One region of the Paenibacillus sp. 11B genome, then DNA from elsewhere that is predicted to be linked to it. Evidence: riboswitches for the same ligand, from Rfam matches in the RefSeq annotation. Region 1 holds a riboswitch; each other region holds the start of a gene.

Region 1 (2,272 bases):
CAGTCTTCTACGGCCAGATCATGCATCATGAATAGCGGTTGAAGTACCGCCAAATCGTCTACGTCCGCATCAATCCAGTAAAATCCCTCCGCTGGTGGAGTCAGCGCCTGCTGAATGTCATCCACCGGAATAAATACACCGTTGTTTACCAACCGGATTTTCATTGTTCATCTACTCCTTCTGCACCCGCCAAATGGGCGGATTTCATCAATATGGGCGCAAAAAGAACAGATCAGCCGGTCGGCAGCGGATCCTGGAAGTCAGGACTGCGTTCGCTTTATAACCAAACGGAAGTAACGTCCCGCTGCCGGCATGCTGATATCAATTCTCTATGCAGTTTGTCGGAATTCGGCTGCCAGTCAGGCCTCGGGTCGCCATCCATTGAATATGTCACCTCTCACATAAGGGTTTACAACACTTGTCTAGTATACCGCTGGTACAGAGTCCTTTCAAGCGCAAAAATGTGTCGATTTCGCGCCCTGGAGCAGTGTATGACAACGGCTGACGAACGGTTCCGATCCAGATGAACAGACATTGAACTACACCTTGACGTGAGGGGATTAATGTTTTAAAGTAAACGGTGAACCACACTAGATTTTACAATTAAATAAAGCGAAATCTTATCAAGAGTAGGTGGAGGGACTGGCCCGATGAAACCCGGCAACCGGCGGTATACCGCACGGTGCTAATTCTTGCAGCGACCAAGTGTCCAAGTTGACACTGTTGTAACTGAGAGATGAGAGAGGCGCATATCTATTTACATATGACCTTTCTCGGAATCCGAGGAAGGTCTTTGTTATATGCACCGACTTCTCAGCAGTGATTTTCGCTAAGGAACTTGAGCTTGCCGCCAGCAATGTGGTTGCAATTCAGCGCCTGCAGGCAAGCTCATGGCAGCCTATAACTGTTCGGATGCGAATCGTATCGCAGCCGCAGTGGCTGCATCTATTTATGCTCAAGGAGGAGTTAGAACCACTATGCCAATCAAAATTCCAGACACACTGCCTGCCAAGGAAGTACTCGCAGGAGAGAACATCTTTGTCATGGACGAGACATCCGCTTATCAGCAGGATATTCGTCCGCTCCGTATCGCTATATTAAACCTGATGCCTACTAAGGAAACGACAGAAACTCAATTGCTTCGTCTGGTAGGTAACACACCCATTCAGGTAGATATCGTTCTGGTTCATCCGAAGTCTCATACGTCCAAGAACACATCCCAGGAATATTTGGACCTGTTCTACAAAACCTTTGACGAGATTGAGCACCGCCGTTTTGACGGCATGATCATTACGGGAGCTCCTGTAGAGCAAATGGATTTTGAAGACGTGAACTATTGGAAAGAAATCCAGGAGATCTTCGAATGGACCAAAACCAATGTGACTTCGACTATGCATATATGTTGGGCTTCCCAAGCGGGTTTATACCATCATTTCGGAGTTCCAAAGGTTCCGCTGGATGAAAAATGTTTTGGCGTATTCTCACACACGATCAACAGATCCAACGTGCCTTTGCTGCGTGGATTTGATGAAGTATTTAACGTTCCGCATTCCCGACATACGGAAGTGCGCCGTGAAGATATTGAAAAGAATGAAAGTCTGGAAATTTTGGCTGAATCGGAGGAAGCCGGTATTTTTCTGGTCGCCACCAAAGACGGCAAACAAATTTTCGCTACCGGACATGCCGAGTATGACCCGCTTTCATTAAAATGGGAATATGACCGGGATGCATCCAAAGGCATGGATATTGCGCTACCGAGACATTATTTCCCGAATGACGACCCTTCCCGTGTACCTCCAGCCACCTGGCGGGCACATGCAAACTTATTATTCTCTAATTGGCTCAATTACTATGTGTATCAAGAGACGCCTTACGATATTGGTCCGCAAATCTAATCGACACTACAGGAGGATGCTGCAATGGAAGACAACAAGTTGAAAATCGAAAGCCGATTGGCTCAAATCGGGTCTATCAATGAACCGGTAACGGGTGCCATTAATTTTCCGATCTATCAATCCACTGCGTTTCGCCACCCGAAGCTTGGACAAAGCACGGGGTTTGATTATATCCGTACGACCAATCCAACCCGTAAAGTATTGGAAGAAGCAGCGGCGGCATTGGAGTCGGGGGATGCAGGTTTTGCCTGTAGCTCCGGCATGGCAGCTTTGCAAACGATTTTTGCTTTATTCGGTCAAGGAGATCATCTAATTGTATCGCTGGATCTGTACGGGGGAACGTATCGTTTGCTTGAACGCATCCTGTCTCGATTCGG
Region 2 (2,272 bases), on a different contig from region 1:
TGGATGAGCTGGAACAGAGCTGTTTTGCTGCTTCCCATTTTCGTCAGAAAGTCAAAGCAGGCTCTACGGATGATATGACGTTACCCGAAAAAGCGGAATATGCCCGTTATGTCTACTTCTATAAGGATGGCTTCATCCGATGTTTTGCCATTCTGGATAAGTTAGGTACAGTGTTGAATGAAATATTTGAGCTAAATACGACCAATGTTAAAACCCATTTTTCTTATTTTACCGTATTAAGACAGTTCGGATATGACAAACTGCATCATGATCTTGCCAACGAACTGATCCAGATTAAAGACTCTTACCGTGAGCCAATGAGCAAATTGCGCAAACGACGAAACATGGAGATTCATTACATGAACTCCGAAATGCAGGATGATCTGTGGCAGCTGCACCAGACTCTGCAAGGGAAAGTGAAGCTGGAGGATCTGGATCAGCATCTCTTGGAACTCCGCCAGGGTGTGGATATGGTATGTGAGACGTTAAAAGCAGCCTATGGCTACATCAACAAGAAGTGGCATAAGCAAGGAATAACTCAATCCGGAAAGTAATTAGTTTGAAATATTTCCCTTTGACAAATCGGAATACTTGGATTATACTGAGTTCCTGATCGACAGTTAGATGGAATTAACATTTATGACATTAACATTATAACTACTGAACTTATAAATTAAATATTTCTTATCGAGAGCGGCGGAGGGACAGGCCCGATGAAGCCCGGCAACCGATTTATAACTGCATGACAGCTGTGTCATTCTTTATAGATGTTAGGTGCTAATTCCTACAAAATGTGTGCAAGGCACAATTTTGGCAGATGAGAAGGTATAATCTTTCACGTGAAGAGCCCTTTTTGTTTCTGCAAAAGGGGCTCTTTTTTGTACATCGAAGGGGAGTTTTCCTTTCATTCGGGTAAAGATACATGTAAGCAGTGGGAAGGAGCAAGTAATTTTGATTGAATTAAAAGGTTTAACCAAGACGTACGGTAAAGGTTCAAAAAGTACGACGGCCTTATCGGATCTAAATTTGAATATCCGCAAGGGTGAAATATTCGGAGTTATCGGTCATTCCGGTGCAGGCAAGAGTACATTGATCCGTTGTATCAATTTGCTCGAACGCCCGACGGCCGGCGAGGTTTGGGTGGATGGAATCAATTTAACCAGTCTGGGCAAGACCGATTTGCAACAACAACGGCGTAAGATCGGCATGATTTTTCAACACTTTAATCTGTTATCCTCAGCTACGGTATATGACAATGTGGCTTTTCCTTTGAAGCTGGTCAATACTCCCAAGGATGCAATGGATCGGAAAGTGAAGGAAATGCTCGCATTGGTTGGACTGGAGGACCACAGCAATAAATATCCGGCCCAACTGTCAGGTGGACAGAAACAAAGGGTGGGTATTGCGAGAGCACTCGCGAGTGATCCAAACGTGCTGCTGTGTGATGAAGCTACATCGGCACTTGATCCCCAGACAACTGATTCGATTCTCAAGTTGTTGCTGGATATTAATGAAAAGTACAACCTCACCATTGTTCTGATCACCCATGAGATGCACGTGATTCAGAATATCTGTGATCAGGTGGCGGTTATCCATCAGGGAGGCATCGTGGAGCAAGGGCCGGTGACGGAAGTATTCCTCAAGCCGCAGCATGCAATTACGCGTGACTTTATGATGCGGGACCATGAGGTGGGGATAGCATTGGAAGAGACTGCTCTGGCGAGTGCAGATGTTTCATTGCAGACGGACGGATCTTCTAAGCTTGTGAAAATATCCTTCCTGGGCAATAAAACCTATGAGGCGATTTTGTCCAGAACGGTTCGCAAAACAGGAGTGGATTTCGCCATTTTGCAAGGCACCATTTCGACGATCAAACAAGTTCCTTATGGGCAGCTGACCGTTCGGTTTGAGGGACAGTCGGATGAGATTAACCTCACCATTCATGAGTTAATCGCCCAGGGACTTGATGTGGAGGTGCTTCGTTAAATGGATTTTTCAACAGTGCGTTGGGAAGAAATCGGTAAGGCTTCAATTGAAACACTGCAAATTCTGGGAGCATCGGGACTGTTCACGATCATCATTGGTTTGCCGCTGGGCGTATTGCTGTTCATGACAGCAAGGTCGGCTTCAATCAAGTCTCAAGTGGTGTACACTATACTTTCGTTTATTGTAAACATTCTGCGATCCGTGCCATTTATCATTCTGATTGTTGCACTCATTCCGTTCACGCGTTCACTGGTCGGCACAGCTACAGGCGTACTGGGTGTTATAC
Region 3 (2,272 bases), on a different contig from region 1:
TGCTGGAGCAGCAAAGAGATCGAAGATTTAAGTGTTTATGTGGGTCTGGGACTGGACGTCGCTGAGGAATCGAAATTTGAACAGGACATTAATAAACAAGGAGGTCATTATCCCAAAAACAATGTATTTACATCTACCGTACAGATTGTCCCACGAGTTGGGGGGAAACAGGAAAATCAAAGCAGTTCCAGTGGTTCTTCCGGCGGACAAACCTTTTTGAATGAACAGCTTACCGGAGATTCCCTTTTTCAGATCTTTCGTCAGTTTGCTCTAAGAAGAGACCGTCCACTCATTGGTCATCATTTAAAGGTTATTGTCGTTTCCCAAGAGTTGTCGAATAAATATAGTCTGGAGCAGCTGCTTGATTTTATTTTGCGGGACAATGATATCCGACCCAGTTCCCTTATTCTGGTGAGCAAAGGACGCGCTTTGGATGCTCTTAGCTCCAAGGAGCCGGGAGAAATCCCAGCCTTTTATCTGAGAGGGTTGGTGAATAATGCATATCGTAACAATAAAATTCTTCCTCCTGTATCCCTCGCGAAACTTGATGGCAAAATGCAGTCAGGATCAAGCTTTTTGCTGCAAAATGTCCTTACTGCTGATGGGGAGCATAAATTCTCAGGAGCAGGCGTCTATAAAGGGAAAACGAAAAAGTGGATCGGCAGCTTAAATCAGGTGGACCTTCAAGGATTGTCCTGGATCACTGGGGAGGCTAAGGGAGGGGCCTTAAAATCGTATGCACCGAAAAAGGGACATACGATAGTCTATGAAATCAAGTCTACTAAGAGCAAAATTGTGCCAAAAGTCCACGGAGATGACATTTCTTTTCATGTAAAGGTTGAATCAGAAGGTCAGCTCATGGAAGATTGGAGTTCTCCGGAAATTCCTGCGACGGAAGAGTACATTAATGAATTGGAGGTTCAGTTCGCTGGTGCAGCCAAAGAACAGATGCAGCAGGTTATGAACAAAATGCAGCACACCTATCGGGTGGAAGTGGCCGGATTTGGAGAGCAGTTGCGGATCAAATATCCGAAGGTATGGAAAAAGGTCAAAAAAAATTGGGATGAAACCTTTAGTCAGATTCCCGTGACCTATGATGTGAAAATGAAAATCACAGATTATGGATCATCGATAGATTAAAGATGGGGTTGGAGATTTCCTTTATCCACAAATGGATGATGATATTTAATAGTTGACACAACCATGATAGATCGCTATATTTATAAAAAATCATTTTCTTATCCAGAGAGGTGGAGGGACTGGCCCTTAGAAGCCTCAGCAACAGATCTGAACGATACTGTGCTAATTCCAGCGGGTGAACAGCCTGATAGATAGGACGTTTGTTTTTATTTGTCAGTAACGGCGCACTCTTCAGGAAGAGTGTGTCTTTTTGTTGTTCTGGATGAAGAAGCAGGGGAGCAGGCATGGATAACAACAAAGATACTGGGCATTTTCAGCGTAAAATGCAGGCACGACATGTAATTATGCTCTCACTTGGTGGAGTCATTGGTACAGGTTTATTTCTTAGCTCTGGATATACCATCCAGCAGACCGATCGGCACGATTCTATCTTACCTGATTGGAGCGATTGTCGTTTATCTGGTCATGCTCTGTCTTGGTGAGCTGTCCGTTCATATGCCGGAGACAGGGGCGTTTCATAGCTATGCGGCAAAATACATCGGACCAGCAACAGGATACACCGTGGCCTGGTTGTATTGGTTAACCTGGACGGTTGCCCTCGGTTCCGAATTTACAGCAGCCGGACTGCTGATGCAGCGCTGGTTTCCTTCCGTGAATGTATGGATCTGGAGTGCGCTCTTTGCGCTCATGATCTTCCTGTTCAACGCGCTGACGGTCAAATTTTTTGCGGAATCGGAGTTCTGGTTCTCATCGGTTAAAGTCCTTACGATTGTGGTCTTTATTATTCTAGGAGGCGCAGCCATGTTCGGTATTATCCCAATGGCTGATTCGGAACCTGCACCATTTCTAACTAATATTACTGCATCTGGTTGGTTCCCGAACGGGGCTACTGCGATACTAATGACGATGCTTGCCGTAAACTTTGCGTTCTCGGGCACGGAATTGATCGGGATTGCAGCCGGGGAGACCGAGAATCCGGAGAAGACCATTCCAAAAGCAATCAATACCACGTTGTGGCGTTTAATACTCTTTTTTATTGGAACGATCGTTATTCTCTCTGCGTTATTGCCGATGTCGGATGCCAGTGTCCTTGAAAGTCCATTCGTGGCCGTGATGGAGCGAGTTGGAGTAC

Evidence for each region. Region 1 has a riboswitch for S-adenosylmethionine ahead of metA (homoserine O-acetyltransferase MetA). Riboswitches for the same ligand answer to the same signal wherever they lie in the genome.
Region 2: it holds a riboswitch for S-adenosylmethionine, as region 1 does, so the genes downstream of both, Q0V21_RS26145 (methionine ABC transporter ATP-binding protein) here and metA (homoserine O-acetyltransferase MetA) in region 1, are expected to answer to the same signal.
Region 3: it holds a riboswitch for S-adenosylmethionine, as region 1 does, so the genes downstream of both, mmuP (S-methylmethionine permease) here and metA (homoserine O-acetyltransferase MetA) in region 1, are expected to answer to the same signal.

Annotation. Positions count from the first base shown of each region.
Region 1 covers NZ_JAUKNS010000008.1:14,257-16,528, reverse strand. The annotation lists gene corA (magnesium/cobalt transporter CorA) at 1-164, opposite strand, end outside; SAM riboswitch class I at 618-743, shown strand; gene metA (homoserine O-acetyltransferase MetA) at 978-1,895, shown strand; gene Q0V21_RS27320 (aminotransferase class I/II-fold pyridoxal phosphate-dependent enzyme) at 1,920-2,272, shown strand, end outside.
Region 2 covers NZ_JAUKNS010000007.1:66,425-68,696, forward strand. The annotation lists gene Q0V21_RS26140 (Cthe_2314 family HEPN domain-containing protein) at 1-554, shown strand, start outside; SAM riboswitch class I at 682-824, shown strand; gene Q0V21_RS26145 (methionine ABC transporter ATP-binding protein) at 952-1,986, shown strand; gene Q0V21_RS26150 (methionine ABC transporter permease) at 1,987-2,272, shown strand, end outside.
Region 3 covers NZ_JAUKNS010000004.1:168,980-171,251, reverse strand. The annotation lists gene Q0V21_RS17640 (Ger(x)C family spore germination protein) at 1-1,140, shown strand, start outside; SAM riboswitch class I at 1,236-1,338, shown strand; partial or broken gene mmuP (S-methylmethionine permease) at 1,425-2,272, shown strand, end outside.